2 regions of the Streptomyces sp. NBC_01546 genome follow, and region 2 is predicted to be linked to the other one. Evidence: predicted binding sites of a transcription regulator. Region 2 holds the regulator's gene; the other holds the start of a gene.
What was found. Region 2 encodes HrcA, which represses chaperone genes, less so after heat shock. Its sites were predicted from a motif close to TTNGCACTCNGNNNNNCNGAGTGCNAA; they were not measured.

Region 1: a site for HrcA is predicted at 6,259-6,285, ahead of groL (chaperonin GroEL). Genes of this name have one in related genera too.

The regions. Positions count from the first base shown of each region.
Region 1 is NZ_CP109379.1:3,829,648-3,837,599, forward strand. It holds gene OHA89_RS17380 (S8 family peptidase) at 1-287, opposite strand, end outside; gene OHA89_RS17385 (protease inhibitor I9 family protein) at 662-1,009, shown strand; gene OHA89_RS17390 (serine/threonine-protein kinase) at 1,111-2,736, shown strand; gene OHA89_RS17395 (beta-glucanase) at 2,747-3,412, opposite strand; gene OHA89_RS17400 (phosphoribosylanthranilate isomerase) at 3,560-4,174, opposite strand; gene OHA89_RS17405 (hypothetical protein) at 4,203-4,352, shown strand; gene groL (chaperonin GroEL) at 4,438-6,060, opposite strand; gene OHA89_RS17415 (cold-shock protein) at 6,387-6,593, opposite strand; gene OHA89_RS17420 (MoaD/ThiS family protein) at 7,000-7,275, opposite strand; gene thrC (threonine synthase) at 7,313-7,952, opposite strand, start outside.
Region 2 is NZ_CP109379.1:5,405,129-5,413,080, reverse strand. It holds gene OHA89_RS24725 (histidine triad nucleotide-binding protein) at 1-318, opposite strand, end outside; gene OHA89_RS24720 (16S rRNA (uracil(1498)-N(3))-methyltransferase) at 406-1,149, opposite strand; gene OHA89_RS24715 (nitronate monooxygenase) at 1,146-2,237, opposite strand; gene dnaJ (molecular chaperone DnaJ) at 2,384-3,523, opposite strand; gene hrcA (heat-inducible transcriptional repressor HrcA) at 3,524-4,540, opposite strand; gene OHA89_RS24700 (MBL fold metallo-hydrolase) at 4,687-5,412, shown strand; gene OHA89_RS24695 (DUF3097 domain-containing protein) at 5,441-6,238, shown strand; gene OHA89_RS24690 (HdeD family acid-resistance protein) at 6,266-6,877, opposite strand; gene hemW (radical SAM family heme chaperone HemW) at 7,029-7,952, opposite strand, start outside.

The sequences.
Region 1 (7,952 bases), 1.6 Mb from region 2:
ACGCCCAGGCTGTTGCGGACGAGCGTCAGCTCGAGCGAGGTCAGCGGTACCGCGAAGCCGCTCATCGCCGTCGTGTAGACGAACGACGGCTTCAGGCCCAGCTTCTTGGCGACCTTCGCCGCGTCCTGACCCTTCTGCAGGGTCACGATGTACTTGCCGGGCACCGGGTTCTCGGCCTTGAGCAGCGGGGCCGGGGTCGGCTCCGGGGCGGCGGCGGAGGCGGAGCCGGCCGCGATCGGAGGCACGGTGAGGAGGGCAGCGGTGGCCAGGCGTGCGAGCAGGCGCATGAAAGGAACTCCCTGACGGAGTGGAACGGTCGGCATGGGTGAGCCGCCCCCGCGGCAACAAGTGCTCTGCGGGTGCGGCCCTCCCTTCCATCGGTGCCACCTCCAACCGGCTTGAACCGCCGCCCCCGCCTGGCCCATCACCCGCCAGTTCCGTCAACACGGCGCGTCCGACAAACTGCAGAAAGGGTGAACCCCTTCTGCCGTCAAGGCCGCGCCCCGGCGCGTACGGTCCCGGCGGCCCCGGCGGCCCCGGCAAGATCACCCGTACGGCTCGCCCCCACACCGGGGAGCGCACGGCCGGTGCGCCGCCCTGTGCCCCCGCCTCACCCCCGGACCTCGTTGACCTGCACCGCAGCGCGTGATGGCCTCCACCCATGCGCAACCGTCTGAGCCGAGCCCTGCCCGTGGCCGTCGCCGTACTGGCCGCCGTCACCGTCGCCCTGCCCGTGTCCGCAGCCGCCGCCACAGCCACCGCCGCCGTACCCGTGTCCCTCACGGCCCCCGCCGACCACGCCACGTACATCGTCACCGTGCACCCGGGCCTCGACCCGGCCGCCGTCGCGGACGCCTACGGGATCACCCCGCTGCACGTCTACCGCGACACCCTGAACGGCTTCGCCGCCCGCCTCTCCCCCGAGCAGGTCGATGCCCTGCGGACGACCGCGGTCGTGAAATCGGTCGAGGAGGACGGCGGCGCGTCCTCGTTCGGCCCCGCAGTCTGACCGTCTGACCGTCCGACCTCGGTTCCCCTGCCCTGCCCGACGCCTCGTTAGGGTGAGGCGGATCAACTCATCGGTTGATCGGGGGAATCGGGGGGAGACCGATGAACAGCGCGACCGAGGTGTTCCAGCCGCTGCGGGCGGACGATCCGCAGACCGTGCCCGGCTACCGCCTCGCGGCCCGGCTCGGCGCGGGCGGCATGGGCCGGGTCTACCTGTCCCACACCCAGGGCGGCCGCCCGGTGGCCATCAAGGTGGTACGGCCGGAACTGGCCGAAGACCCGGCGTTCCGGCGGCGGTTCCGCCGGGAGGTGGAGGCGGCCAGGCGGGTCCGGGGCGCGTACACCGCCGAGCTGATCGACGCCGAGGCGGACGGAACCCCGCCCTGGCTGGCCACCCTGTACGTGCCGGGGCCCTCGCTGTCGGAGGCCGTCGCCCGGCGCGGACCGCTGCCGGTGCCCGCGGTGCTGTGGCTGGTGGCGGGGGTGGCCGAAGCCCTCCAGGCCATCCACGGTGCGGGCATCGTGCACCGGGACCTGAAGCCGTCGAACGTGCTCCTGGCCGCCGACGGGCCCCGTGTCATCGACTTCGGCATCTCGCTGGCCTCCGACACCACTGCGGGCACCGCCACGGGCAGCGCCATCGGCACGCCCCAGTACATGTCCCCCGAGCAGGCGTCGGCGGGCGAGGTCACGGCGGCCAGCGACGTCTTCGCGCTGGGCCAGACCGCCGCGTTCGCCGCGCTGGGCGAGCCGTTGTACGGAGACGGCCCCTCCGTGAGCGTGCTGTTCCGGATCGTGCACTCGGAGCCCGACCTGACCCGGCTGCCGGAGTCACTGCGCCCGCTGATCGCCCGCTGCCTGGCAGCCGATCCGGCGGAACGGGCCACCCCGGCGGAAATCGTGACGTGGTGCAGGCAGCGGCTGGGCAAGGACGCCGACGCGGGCGGCGGACCGGCCGTCTGGCGGGAGGTGACCGGGCCGGAGGTGCTGGTCCCGGCTCCGGTCCCGCATCCCACCGCGGTGCACACGCGGCCGCTGGTCGGGCAGCATCTGCAGCCGCCGGCGCCGATGGTCTGGCAGCCGCCGCCGACGGCTCCGCTCACGCCGGAGGAACGGCGCAAGCGCAGGCGGCGTACCGCTCTGATCGCCACCACGGTGGTGACGGCGTCGGCACTGCTGCTGACCGGCCTGGCCTGGACGGTCATGGACGCGGCGGACCGGGTGCGCGAACGGGAGGCGGCCGCGGCCAAGTCGTCCGGCCCGGCGAGCGGCGGCAAGGCATCCGGGCCGGGAACCTCCGGATCCGCGTCGGGCACGCCGGAGGCGTCGCCCAAGGCGTCCAAGCCGCCCGCGGCCGTCCCCTTCGCCTCCGTCTTCCTGGACGAGAAGAGCTCGATCGGCATCAAGGACCCCGTCAAGCGCCAGGACCGCGCGGGGGACATCCGTCTGGAGTGCGATGACCAGTGCGATCTGGTGAGCGACACGAGCGTGTTCACCCTGTTGTACGCCGACCCCGGCACCGGCAGCTACGACACGTGCCGCCTGCTCACGAAGGCCAGTACGCAGCACACGCTCCCGCTGGCCGCGACGGCGGGCGGCAGCGAGATCTGCGTCAGGCACCCGTCGGGGGACATCGCGCTGCTCGTGCTCCAGACCAAGTCGGTCGCACGGCCGAAGGCCGTGCCGCCCCTGATCACCGCGGACATGACGGTCTGGCGCGCGGGCTAGCGCGGCCGGCCTAGCGCCGGTACACCGCCAACCGCGAGACCTCGTACGCCATTTCCGTCACCCCCGGGCCGGGCGCCGGGTGGTAGCGGCCGGCCGATACGGAGAGGTTCACGATGAGGTACGCCCGCCAGGAGCGGCCCACGCCCTTGTGATCGGCGTACACGCGGGCGCCGTTGACCCACCAGACGACCGAGCTCCTGCCGAACTCGACCTTGAGGTCGACCCAGGCCCCGGGCCGGACCGACGGGTCGCGGTAGTAGCAGTGGGCCTCGCGGACGTGGTTCGAGAGCTCGAGCAGATCCGGGTTGTCGGGGTGGTACTCGAAGACGTCGATCTCCTGGCCGCCGTCCCGCCAGGTCCAGATCGCGGGCCAAGCCCCCACCTCCACGGGGAGTTTCACCCGCGCCTCCAGCACGTCGCCGGTGCGCACCGCGAACTCCTCGTCGCTGCCCTCGGTGGTGAGCAGTCCGGTGTCCCAGTTGCCGTCGGGGCGCGGTGTCGCCCGGAAGACGCCGCCGCGGCTGTAGGCGGGGTCGGCGACGAGGTGGTCGAGCTTGTTGTCCCCGGGGTTGGTCGGGCCGCCGTCGGGATAGGCCCAGGAGCGGCCCGCCACCCACTGGGTGGCGGAGGCGAAGTCGGCGGTGAAGACGGGGGTGCGGCGGGGCGAGGGCAGCATCGGCCCGCGGCCGCCCTCACCGCCCGGAGCGAGGCGGCGCGTCAGGCGCCGCAGCCATGCGAGCGTGTCCGTGACCATGGGGTTTCTCTGCCCCGGGGAGAGCGGGCCACGCCAGAGTTCTCGCAGGGAGTAATCACACAAACACGTTCAGCGAGTGGCGGCCGGGCCGCGTGCCGCCTCGATGAAGGCGCGGATCAGCTCAGGGGACTTCACGCCGCGCGCCCGCTCCACCCCGCTGGACACGTCCACGCCCCAGGCGCCGGTGGCCTCGACGGCCTCCCGGACGGTGGCGGGGGTGAGCCCGCCCGCGAGCAGCCACTGCCCCTCGGGCGGGGTGAACTCGGCGGAGCCCCAGTTCCACGGCTTGCCGGAGCCGGGGTCCGGGGCGTCGAGCAGCAGCAGGTCCTCGCCGTACTCACCGCAGCGCTCCACGTGCTCGGCGGTGGCCCGGATGAGCCTGCGCCCCGGCGCGCGCAGTTCCTCGTAGTACTCCGGGCCCTCGTCCCCGTGGAGCTGTACGGCGCGCACCCCGCTCTCCTCGGTGAGCCGGCGCACCTCCTCGACCGGCTGCCCGCGGAACACCCCGACGGTGAGCACCGAGTCCGGCACCCGCCCGGCCAGCTCCCGCGCGGTGGCGGCATCGACCGTACGCGGACTGCCGGGGGCGAAGACGAACCCGACGGCGTCCGCCCCGGCGCCGACGGCCACGTCGACGTCATGGGCGGTCCGCAGCCCGCAGATCTTGATGAACGGTTCCGTCATACGTCGTAGTCAACCCCAGAACGGCCGGATGGACGACAACGGGGTGGAGATCACCGCAGGCGGTCCGAATGCCGGACTCGACCCGCGCCGCCTGGCACACGCCCTCGACGCCTCGCTGAACATCGCCCTGGGCGACGACCACGAGCAGGTCGTCTTCGTCGCGCGCACAGCCGCCTGAACGCCCGAGGGCGGCACCCCCCGTGGGGAGTGCCGCCCTCGTTCGAGAACAGCCGATCAACCTTCAGGCCGGAGCCAGGGGTCGATCAGAAGTCCATGTCACCGCCCGGCATGCCGCCCGGGGCGCCGGCGCCGGCCTTCTCGGGCTTGTCGGCGATGACGGCCTCGGTGGTGAGGAAGAGGGCCGCGATGGACGCCGCGTTCTGCAGGGCAGAGCGGGTGACCTTCGCCGGGTCGATGATGCCCTCGGCGATCATGTCGACGTACTCGCCGGTCGCGGCGTTCAGGCCCCAGCCAACCGTCAGATTGCGGACCTTCTCCACGACGACGCCACCCTCGAGACCACCGTTGACGGCGATCTGCTTGAGCGGGGCCTCGAGCGCGAGCTTCACGGCGTTGGCGCCGGTCGCCTCGTCACCCGACAGGTCGAGCTTCTCGAAGACCGAGGAGGCCTGGAGCAGGGCCACGCCGCCACCGGCGACGATGCCCTCCTCGACGGCAGCCTTCGCGTTGCGAACGGCGTCCTCGATGCGGTGCTTGCGCTCCTTGAGCTCGACCTCGGTCGCGGCTCCGGCCTTGATGACCGCAACACCGCCGGCGAGCTTCGCCAGGCGCTCCTGCAGCTTCTCGCGGTCGTAGTCCGAGTCGGAGTTCTCGATCTCGGCGCGGATCTGGTTCACGCGACCGGCGACCTGGTCGCTGTCACCCGAACCGTCGACGATGGTGGTCTCGTCCTTGGTGATGACGACCTTGCGGGCGCGGCCGAGCAGGTCGAGACCGGCGTTCTCGAGCTTGAGGCCGACCTCCTCGGAGATGACCGTGCCGCCCGTGAGGATGGCGATGTCGCCGAGCATGGCCTTGCGGCGGTCGCCGAAGCCCGGGGCCTTGACGGCGACGGACTTGAAGGTGCCGCGGATCTTGTTGACGACCAGGGTCGACAGGGCCTCGCCCTCGACGTCCTCGGCGATGATCAGCAGCGGCTTGCCGGACTGCATGACCTTCTCCAGGAGCGGCAGCAGGTCCTTGACCGAGCCGATCTTGGAGTTGACGATCAGGATGTACGGGTCGTCGAGCGACGCCTCCATACGCTCCATGTCGGTGGCGAAGTACGCCGAGATGTAGCCCTTGTCGAAGCGCATGCCCTCGGTGAGCTCGAGCTCCAGACCGAAGGTCTGCGACTCCTCGACGGTGATGACGCCTTCCTTGCCGACCTTGTCCATCGCCTCGGCGATGAGCTCGCCGATCTGGGTGTCAGCGGCGGAGATGGAGGCCGTCGAAGCGATCTGCTCCTTGGTCTCGACATCCTTCGCCTGCTCGAGCAGGGCGCCCGAGACGGCCTCGACGGCCTTCTCGATGCCACGCTTGAGGGCCATCGGGTTGGCGCCGGCGGCCACGTTGCGCAGGCCCTCGCGGACCAGCGCCTGGGCGAGCACGGTGGCCGTGGTCGTACCGTCGCCGGCGACGTCGTCCGTCTTCTTGGCGACTTCCTTGACCAGCTCGGCGCCGATCTTCTCGTACGGGTCCTCGAGCTCGATCTCCTTGGCGATGGAGACACCATCGTTGGTGATCGTGGGGGCGCCCCACTTCTTCTCAAGGACGACGTTGCGACCCTTGGGGCCAAGGGTGACCTTGACGGCGTCGGCGAGCTGGTTCATCCCACGCTCGAGACCGCGCCGGGCCTCCTCGTCGAACGCAATGATCTTGGCCATCTGAAGTGGTCCTCCAGGACTGGGGTTCCCCCTGGGCCGCCAGGCCTGAGGGGACGGTGGATTGCTCCGGACCGCGCCCGCGCCCGCGACGGACGGCCTGCATGCCCGGCGGTTCCTTCCCGCCGGACCCTGCTGGGCCTCACCGACCCGGTCCTCGATTTGGTAGCACTCTCACCTGGAGAGTGCTAACGCCAATGATTAGCACTCGACCCCCACGAGTGCAAGCGGCTTGGGTGAACACCCCCGGGAACGCGCGAGGGGCCCACATCCCGTGTCCAGGATGTGGGCCCCTCACAAGTACGCGTGGGCGGTCGATCGCGCCGGGACTAGCCGAGTGCGAGCTTGACCATGTCCGCCTGCGGACCCTTCTGGCCCTGCGAGATCTCGAACTCGACCCGCTGACCCTCTTCAAGGGTGCGGTACCCGTCCATCTGGATGGCGCTGTAGTGGACGAACACATCCGCACCACCGTCGACCGCGATGAAGCCGTAGCCCTTCTCCGCGTTGAACCACTTGACGGTGCCCTGAGCCATGCCTAACTCCCCTATTACTGGCCCTTGCGCAGGAACGCACTTCGCGGTCCCGGGTCATCACTTGCGTCGGAACGCGTCGACCGAGGCTGAATGTATCCGCGCCGGTGCTGTCTGCAACAGGTCAATCCGACGAGAATTCTGGACACCGCGAAACATTGAAATAGAGTGAAAAGTTGGCATGTTCCAGGGCAACTCGGGCCCCGCATATCTCGCCAAAGCCCCATACCGCACTTGCACATTGACCCGATGTCGACCCTCACGCGACCCGTTCATATGCGGCGGGCAAGAACAGCGGAGGGGACTTCCCCAACTCTACCGCGCCCAATCAAACAGAATTACCCCCTCCGCTTATTAGCGGAGGGGGTAATTACGGTTATGCGTGTCAGTCAGTCAGACGAGCACAGCATCAGCCGCCGGCCACCGCGGGGATGATCGAGACGCCGGCGCCGTCCGGCGTCACCGCCTCGAGCCCGCCTTCGAAGCGCACGTCGTCGTCGTTGACGTAGACGTTCACGAAGCGGCGCAGCTTGCCCTGGTCGTCCAGGACGCGGGCGGCGATGCCCGGGTGGTTCTGCTCCAGCGACGCGATGACCTCGGACAGGGTCGCGCCCTCGGCGGCGACCTCGGCCTGGCCGCCGGTGTAGGTGCGCAGGATGGTGGGGATGCGGACGTTGACGCTCATGGCGCTACTGCCTTTCCGGTAGAGCAGGTGGAGGTGGTCAGGCCAGGCCGGCGGCGCGGAACGCGTCCAGGCTCGGGCGGATGGTGGCGGTCTGGCCGCTGTCCGCGGCCACCGCCTCCAGGGTCTTGAGGCCGTCGCCGGTGTTCAGGACGACGGTGGTCAGCGTCGGGTCGAGCTGCCCGTTCTCGATGAGCTTCTTCGTGACGCCGACGGTCACGCCGCCCGCGGTCTCGGCGAAGATGCCCTCGGTCTGCGCGAGGATCTTGATGGCCTCGACGACCTGCTCGTCGTTGACGTCCTCGACGAAACCGCCGGTGCGCCGCGCGATGTCCAGGACGTACGGGCCGTCCGCCGGGTTGCCGATCGCGAGGGACTTGGCGATGGTGTTCGGCTTCTGCGGGCGGACCACGTCGTGCCCGGCCTTGAAGGCCGTCGACACCGGGGAGCAGCCCTCGGCCTGGGCGCCGAAGATCTTGTACGGCTTGTCCTCGACGAGGCCGAGCTTGATCAGCTCCTGCAGACCCTTGTCGATCTTCGTCAGCTGGGAGCCGGACGCGATCGGGATGACGATCTGGTCGGGCAGCTGCCAGCCGAGCTGCTCGCAGATCTCGTACGCCAGGGTCTTGGAGCCCTCGCCGTAGTACGGGCGCAGGTTGACGTTGACGAAGCCCCAGCCC
Region 2 (7,952 bases):
CGCGTGGGCGTGGAAGACGGTCTGGCCGGCGCCCGCGCCCGTGTTGAAGACGACCCGGTAACCGTGGTCGGCGATCTTCTCGTCGAGCGCGATCTGCCCGGCCTCGGCGAGGAGACCGGCGGCGATGGCGGGCTCGGCCGCGGCCAGGGAGGCCCCGTCGGGGTAGTGCACCTTGGGGATGACGAGGATGTGCGTCGGCGCCTGCGGGTTGATGTCCCGGAAGGCGACGGTCGTCTCGGTCTCGCGGACCACGGTCGCCGGGATGTTCCCCGCGACGATCTTGCAGAACAGGCAGTCGGCCTGCGGTTCCCCGGCCATCAGTTCGCCTCCGTGTCGTTGATCGCTCCGGGCATCGTATCCCCGGAGCGCGGACGGGAGTTCCGCCAGGGGAGGTCCAGGGGGTTCCTAGGCCCAGCGCCCGGTACGGGCCAGCAGCACCGCCGTCGCGGCCGTGCCCGCCGTGGAGGTCCGCAGGACGGAGCGGCCCAGGCGGTACGGGTGGGCTCCCGCCCCGGCGAAGACGGCCAGCTCCTCAGGGGAGACCCCGCCCTCCGGGCCGACGACCAGCACGACGGACCCGGCTGCCGGGAGCTTGGCCTCGGCCAGGGCCTCGGATGGGGTGTCGCGGTCCTCGTGGAGGACCATCGCCAGGTCGGCGCCGGCCAGCAGGGCCGCCACCTGCTTGGTGGACATGGCCTCGGCCACCTCCGGGAAGCGGACCCGGCGGGACTGCTTCCCCGCCTCCCGTGCGGTGGCCCGCCACTTGGCCAGGGACTTGGCCCCCCGGTCGCCGCGCCACTGCGTGATGCAGCGCGAGGCCTGCCAGGGCACGATCGCGTCCACGCCCGTCTCGGTCATGGTCTCCACGGCCACCTCGCCCCGGTCCCCCTTGGGCAGGGCCTGGACCACGGTGATCCGGACGGCCGGTTCGGCTTCCTCGAAGACCCCGGACACGGTCACGACCAGCCGGTCCTTGCCCTCCGCCGCCTTCACGACCGCGTCGGCCCAGCCGCCCCGGCCGTCCGTGAGGACCACCGCCTCGCCCGCGTTCAGCCGCTTCACGGACACCGCGTGCCGGCCCTCCGGGCCGTCCAGGACGAACTCCGGTCCCGCCGGGACCTCTTCGACCACGAACACCGGGGCCGTCATGACGCACTCCTCATCTGCATTGCCTTCAACGTGCTCTGTGCCTCGGCCAGTTCGGCCGCCAGCACCTCCATCAGCTCCCCCGCCGGCAGCGCCCGCGCCAGCCGGTGCCCCTGGCCCGCCCACAGTGCCATGCCCTGCGGGTCCCCGGCCGCGGCGGCCGCCTTGCGCAGCCCCGAGGTCAGGTAGTGGATCTGCGGGTAGGCGGCGGGGGCGTACGGCCCGTGCTCGCGCATGAACCGGTTGACCAGGCCCCGCCCCGGCCGCCCGGAGAAGGCCCGGGTCAGCTCGGTCCGGACGAACAGCGGGTCCGTCAGCGCCTTCTTGTGCAGCGGGTCCGCCCCCGACTCCGGGCAGGCCAGGAAGGCCGTCCCGAGCTGGGCCGCCTCCGCGCCCGCCGCCAGCAGCGCGGCGATCTGCGAGCCCCGCATCAGACCGCCCGCCGCGATGATCGGGAGGGCGACCGCCTCCCGTACCTGGGCCACGAGCGCGAGCAGGCCCACCGACGCCGTGCCGTCGGCCTGCGGATCGTCCCGGTGCGTGCCCTGGTGGCCGCCGGCCTCCACCCCCTGGACGCAGACGGCGTCGGCCCCGGACTCCTGCGCGCAGCGGGCCTCCTCGACGGAGGTCGCGGTGACGACGGTGTACGTACCGGCCTTGCGCAGCGAGGCCAGGACCGCCGGGGCGGGACAGCCGAAGGTGAAGGAGACGACCGGGACCGGGTCCTCCAGAAGAATGGCGAGTTTGGCGTCGTAGCCGTCGTCGCAGGTGCCGATGATGTCCTCGTCGGCGAGGGAGACCTCGTACCAGCTGGCCTCGCCGGCCAGCTGGCCGCGGTACGCCTCCACGGCGGCCGGGTCCACGTAACCGGTCTGCGGCATGAAGAGGTTCACCCCGAAGGGGCGCCGGGTGAGCGCGCGCACCTGCTTGATCTCCTGGTACATGCCGTCGGCGGTCTTGTACCCGCCGGCCAGGAAGCCCAGTCCGCCCGCCTCGCACACGGCGGCGACGAGCGGCGGACACGAGGCGCCGCCCGCCATGGGGGCCTGCACGATCGGATAAGCGCAGAGACCGTTCGGTGCCGAGGACATGCTCTGCATCGTGCCATGTCCCGCTCAGGGGACCGAATCACGGCATTCGCCTGGCATAGTCCGCTTCCCGGCGCGGCCGGATCACATACGACGAGCCCGGCCGGGGGCATCCCCGGCCGGGCTCGTCGATGAGAGGTCGCAGACGGTCAGCGACCGTTGAACGCGTCCTTCAGGCGGCTGAACAGCCCCTGCTGACCAGGCGCGAACTGGCCCATCGGCCGCTCCTCGCCCCGCAGCTTCGCCAGCTGGCGCAGCAGGTCCTCCTGCTGGGGGTCCAGCTTGCCCGGGGTGGTGACCTCGACGTGGACGATCAGGTCGCCGCGCCCGCCGCCCCGCAGGTGGGTGACGCCGCGCCCGTGCAGCGGGATCGCCTGACCGGACCCGGTACCGGGCCGGATGTCGATCTCCTCCAGACCGTCCAGCGTCTCCAGCGGGCACTTGGTGCCCAGCGCGGCCGCCGTCATCGGGATGGTCACCGTGCAGTGCAGATCGTCCCCGCGCCGCTGGAAGGTCGGGTGCGGCAGCTCGTGGATCTCCACGTACAGGTCGCCGGCGGGGCCGCCGCCGGGGCCGACCTCACCCTCGCCCGCGAGCTGAATGCGGGTGCCGTTCTCGACACCGGCCGGGATCTTGACCGTGAGGCTGCGGCGGGACCGGACCCGGCCGTCACCCGCGCACTCGGGGCACGGGGTGGGGACCACGGTGCCGAAGCCCTGGCACTGCGGGCAGGGGCGCGAGGTCATGACCTGGCCCAGGAAGGACCGGGTGACCTGCGAGACCTCACCGCGGCCGCGGCACATGTCACACGTCTGCGCGGAGGTGCCGGGGGCGGCACCCTCTCCGGAGCAGGTGGTGCAGACGACGGCCGTGTCGACCTGGATGTCCTTGGTCGTCCCGAAGGCCGCCTCGTCCAGCTCCAGGTCCAGACGGATCATGGCGTCCTGGCCGCGCCGGGTCCGCGAGCGCGGGCCGCGCTGCTGACTCTGGCCGAAGAACGCGTCCATGATGTCGGAGAAGTTGCCGAAGCCACCCGCTCCGAAGCCGCCCGCTCCGCCACCGCCGCCCGAGGAGGACAGCGGGTCGCCGCCGAGGTCGTAGACCTGCTTCTTCTGCGGGTCCGAGAGCACCTCGTAGGCCGCGTTGATCTCCTTGAAGCGCTCCTGCGTCTTCGGGTCCGGATTCACATCCGGGTGGAGTTCACGCGCGAGGCGCCGGAAGGCCTTCTTGATCTCGTCCTGGGATGCGTCGCGGCGCACGCCGAGAACGGCGTAGTAGTCCGTGGCCACTTACGACTCCGCCAGGATCTGTCCGACGTAACGTGCCACTGCGCGTACCGCTCCCATCGTTCCGGGGTAGTCCATGCGGGTCGGTCCGACCACGCCGAGTTTGGCGACCGTTTCGCCGCCCGAACCGTAACCGACCGAGACGACCGACGTGGAGTTCAGTCCCTCGTAGGCGTTCTCATGCCCGATCCGTACGGCCATTCCCGACTCGTTGACCTCGCCCAGCAGCTTGAGGAGCACGACCTGCTCCTCCAGCGCTTCGAGCACCGGCCTGATCGTCAGGGGAAAATCGTGTCCGAAGCGGGTGAGATTGGCGGTACCGCCGATCATCAGCCGCTCTTCTGCTTCCTCGACCAGGGTTTCGAGGAGCGTCGTGAGCACGGTGGACACCGTGCCGCGGTCGTCGGCCTCGAAGGACTCGGGGAGGTCCTGGACGAGCGGGGGCACGTCGGTGAAACGACGGCCGACCACCCTGCTGTTGAGCCGGGCCCGCAGATCGGCCAGAGAGGCCTCCCCGAAGGGGCTCGGGCAGTCGATCAGCCGCTGCTCGACGCGCCCGGTGTCCGTGATCAGTACGAGCATCAGGCGCGCGGGAGCGAGCGAGAGCAGCTCCACGTGCCGGACGGTCGACCGGGTCAGGCTCGGGTACTGGACGACGGCGACCTGCCGGGTCAGCTGCGCGAGCAGCCGCACCGTCCGGCCGACCACGTCGTCGAGGTCGACGGCGCCGTCGAGGAAGTTCTGGATGGCCCGGCGCTCGGGCGTCGACAGCGGTTTGACCCCCGCCAGCCTGTCGACGAAGAGGCGGTAGCCCTTGTCGGTGGGGATCCGGCCGGCGCTGGTGTGCGGCTGGGCGATGTAGCCCTCGTCCTCCAGCACGGCCATGTCGTTGCGCACGGTGGCGGGCGAGACTCCGAGCCGGTGCCGCTCGGTGAGCGCCTTGGAGCCGACCGGCTCCTCCGTCCCGACGTAGTCCTGGACGATGGCGCGCAGCACTTCGAGTCTGCGTTCGCTGAGCATCGCGCACACCTCCAGCTGTGGTCCGTTGCCGTGTTGAAGCTCGGTCGTTGGCACTCTGGTCGTTCGAGTGCCAGAGATCCCCCGCTCAGTGTACGGCCGGGTAGTAAGACCCTGGCAAGGGAGGCCCGCCAGGGTAGCGTCGCGGCATGGACGTGCGTTGGGAAGAGGCGGGCTGGGAAAGGCTGACCGGACGGACCGGCCGTCGGCGGCTCCCGGTGTGGGACTGCACGGTGGGGCTGGTGGTGGGGGACGATTCCGTCCTCCTCGTCGACCCCGGTTCGTGCCTGCGCGAGGGCGCACAGGTGAGGGCGGAGGCCGAGCGGCTGGCGGGCCGGCACGTGACCCATATCGCATTCACGCACGGCCATTTCGACCACGTCCTGGGCGGGGCGGCCTTCCCCGGGGCCGAGGTGTACGGGGCGGTCGGGCTGGACGCGCTGCTCGCCACGGGCCGCCAGGAGCTGCGCGGGGACGCGGTGCGGCACGGTCTGGCGGACACGGAGGCCGCGGAGGCGGTGGACCTGCTGGTGACGCCGAAGCACCTGGTGTCGGGCGAGTGGACGCTGGAGCTGGGCGGGGTGCAGGTGCTGCTGGCCAATGTGGGGCCCGGGCACACCCGCCACGACCTGGCGGTCTTCGTGCCGGGCGAGCGCGAGACGGTGTTCTGCGGGGACCTGGTCGAGGAGTCGGGCGAACCCTTGGCCGGCCCGGACGCGGTGCCCCGGCAGTGGCCCGCGGCCCTGGACCGGCTGCTGGCGCTGGGCGGGGACGACGCGCAGTACGTGCCGGGTCACGGAGCGGTGGTCTCCGCGGCCTTCGTGCGTGCGCAACGCGCCACACTGGCCGCCCGTTTCGGCGTGTCGGGGGCATGACGGCCGCGGCTCTCCTAGTGTCGGCCGGATGCGCGAGTACTCCCCCGACCTGACCCCCCAGTGGAAGCGTTCCAAGGCCGTGCCGGAGGTGGCGGCGGAACCCGATCTGGTGGTCGAGGTGGCCGGTACGGACTTCTGCGGCGCGGTGGTGGCCTGCGAGGCGGGCACGGTGACCCTGGAGGACCGCTTCGGCAAGCGGCGGGTGTTCCCGATGGAGCCGCGGGGGTTCCTGCTGGAGGGCGCCGTCGTCACCCTGGTCCGCCCGTCCCGGGGCCCGGCCGGACCGGCCCGTACGGCCTCCGGCTCGATCGCCGTCCCGGGCGCCCGGGCCCGGGTGGCGCGGGCGGGCCGGATCTACGTCGAGGGCCGGCACGACGCCGAGCTGGTGGAGCGGGTCTGGGGTGACGACCTGCGGATCGAGGGCGTGGTGGTGGAGTACCTGGAGGGCATCGACGACCTCCCGGCCATCGTGGCGGAGTTCGCCCCGGCCCCGGACGCCCGCCTGGGGATCCTGGTGGACCACCTGGTGCCGGGCTCGAAGGAGTCCCGGATCGCCGCGTCGGTGAGCTCTCCGGACGTCCTGATCGTGGGCCACCCGTACGTGGACGTCTGGCAGGCCGTGAAGCCGTCGGCGCTGGGCATCCCGGCGTGGCCGGTGATCCCCCGCGGCCAGGACTGGAAGACGGGCATCTGCCGCTCGCTGGGCTGGCCCGAGAACACCGGCGCCGCCTGGCAGCACATCCTGTCCCGGGTGACCTCGTACCGTGATCTGGAGCCCACCCTGCTGGGCGCGGTGGAGCACCTGATCGACCACGTCACGGCCTGACCCGGGGGCGACCGCCCGGCCCGGCGCTCACCCCGGAGGCGTGCGGGTGACCCGGCGGTCGGCGGAGCGCAGTGCGAAGGCCATCACCACTTCGAACACGCCGAGCAGGACGAGCCACAGTCCCAGCAGCCGCGTCAGGGCGACCGCGGAGTCCACCGGGAAGCAGAGGACGACGATTCCGGCGACGGCGCCGAGGGCGCCCAGGCCGAAGGTCAGGCCACGGTGCGGGAGCGCGCGGTCGGCGATCGCGACGTACGCGGTGAGCACTCCGGTCAGCAGCCAGAACACGCCGACGACCAGGGACAGCGCGCCGATCGTCTGCATCGGATGCCGCAGCACCAAGACGCCGGCCAGAAACGCCAGCAGGGCGATCAGGACGGCCGCCAGCCGGCTGCCGCCCCCGTCGGTGTGCGAGAAGGCCGTCACGAAACGGAAGCCACCCGCCACCAGGAGCTGCAGGCCGATGATCACGGCCAGGATGTGCAGTGTCTCGTCGGGCCAGACGAGCACCAGGATGCCTGGTATCAGGGTCGCGAGGGCGAAGCCGAGGGCCCAGTGCCACGAGCCTCCGACCTGCTTGAGGACGTCCTCGGGGTCACTTTGCGTGTGCATCGGTGACGCGTCGGAGGGTACGGTCATCACGCCTCCCGGGCCGGCCGAACGGCCTGTAGGGGCACCTCGAAGCCGCCGGACGTACGTTATTTAGCCTTATCGGCCATATTAGGTCGGTTCGTTGCGGCTCGCTGCCCGGGAGGAGCCCAGGTCGGACAGGACCCAGGCCGGACGGGGCCTAGTCCACCAGGTCCCGGACCACGGCATCGGCGAGCAACCGCCCGCGCAGGGTCAGCACGGCCCGCCCTGCCTCGTACGGCCCCGCCTCCAGCAGTCCGTCCGCCAGGGCGCGGCGGGACGCCGCCAGCCCGGCAGGCGCCAGCAGGGACAGCGGGACCCCGTCCACCAGCCGCAGCTCCAGCAGGATCCGCTCCACCCGCCGGTCCTCCTCGGAGAGGAGCTCGCGCCCGGCCCCGGGGGAGCGCCCCTCCGCCAGTGCGGCGGCGTACGCTCCGGGGTGCTTGACGTTCCACCACCGCACCCCGCCCACGTGCGAGTGCGCGCCCGGCCCCGCGCCCCACCAGTCGGCGCCGCGCCAGTACAGCTCGTTGTGCAGGCAGCGCCCGGCCTGCGAAGTGGCCCAGTTCGACACCTCGTACCAGGAGTAGCCGGCCTCCGCCATGACCGCGTCGGCGATCAGGTAGCGGTCGGCGTGCACGTCGTCGTCCGTCATCGGGACCTCGCCCCGGCGGATGCGCCGCGCCAGCTGCGTGCCCTCCTCCACGATCAGCGCGTACGCCGAGATGTGGTCGGGCCCGGCGCCGAGCGCCGCGGAGAGCGACGCCCGCCAGTCCTCGTCCGATTCCCCGGGCGTCCCGTAGATCAGGTCCAGGTTGACGTGCTCGAAGCCCGCCGCCCGCGCCTCCGCGACACAGGCCTCCGGGCGGCCGGGGGTGTGCGTGCGGTCCAGCACCTTAAGGACGTGCTGCTTGGCGCTCTGCATGCCGAAGGAGATCCGGTTGAAGCCGCCGGCCCGCAGCTCGGCCAGGTACTCCGGGTTCACGGACTCCGGATTGGCCTCGGTGGTGATCTCCGCGTCCTCGGCCAGGCCGAACTCGTCCCGGATCGCCGCGAGCATCCGTACGAGGTCCCCGGCGGGCAG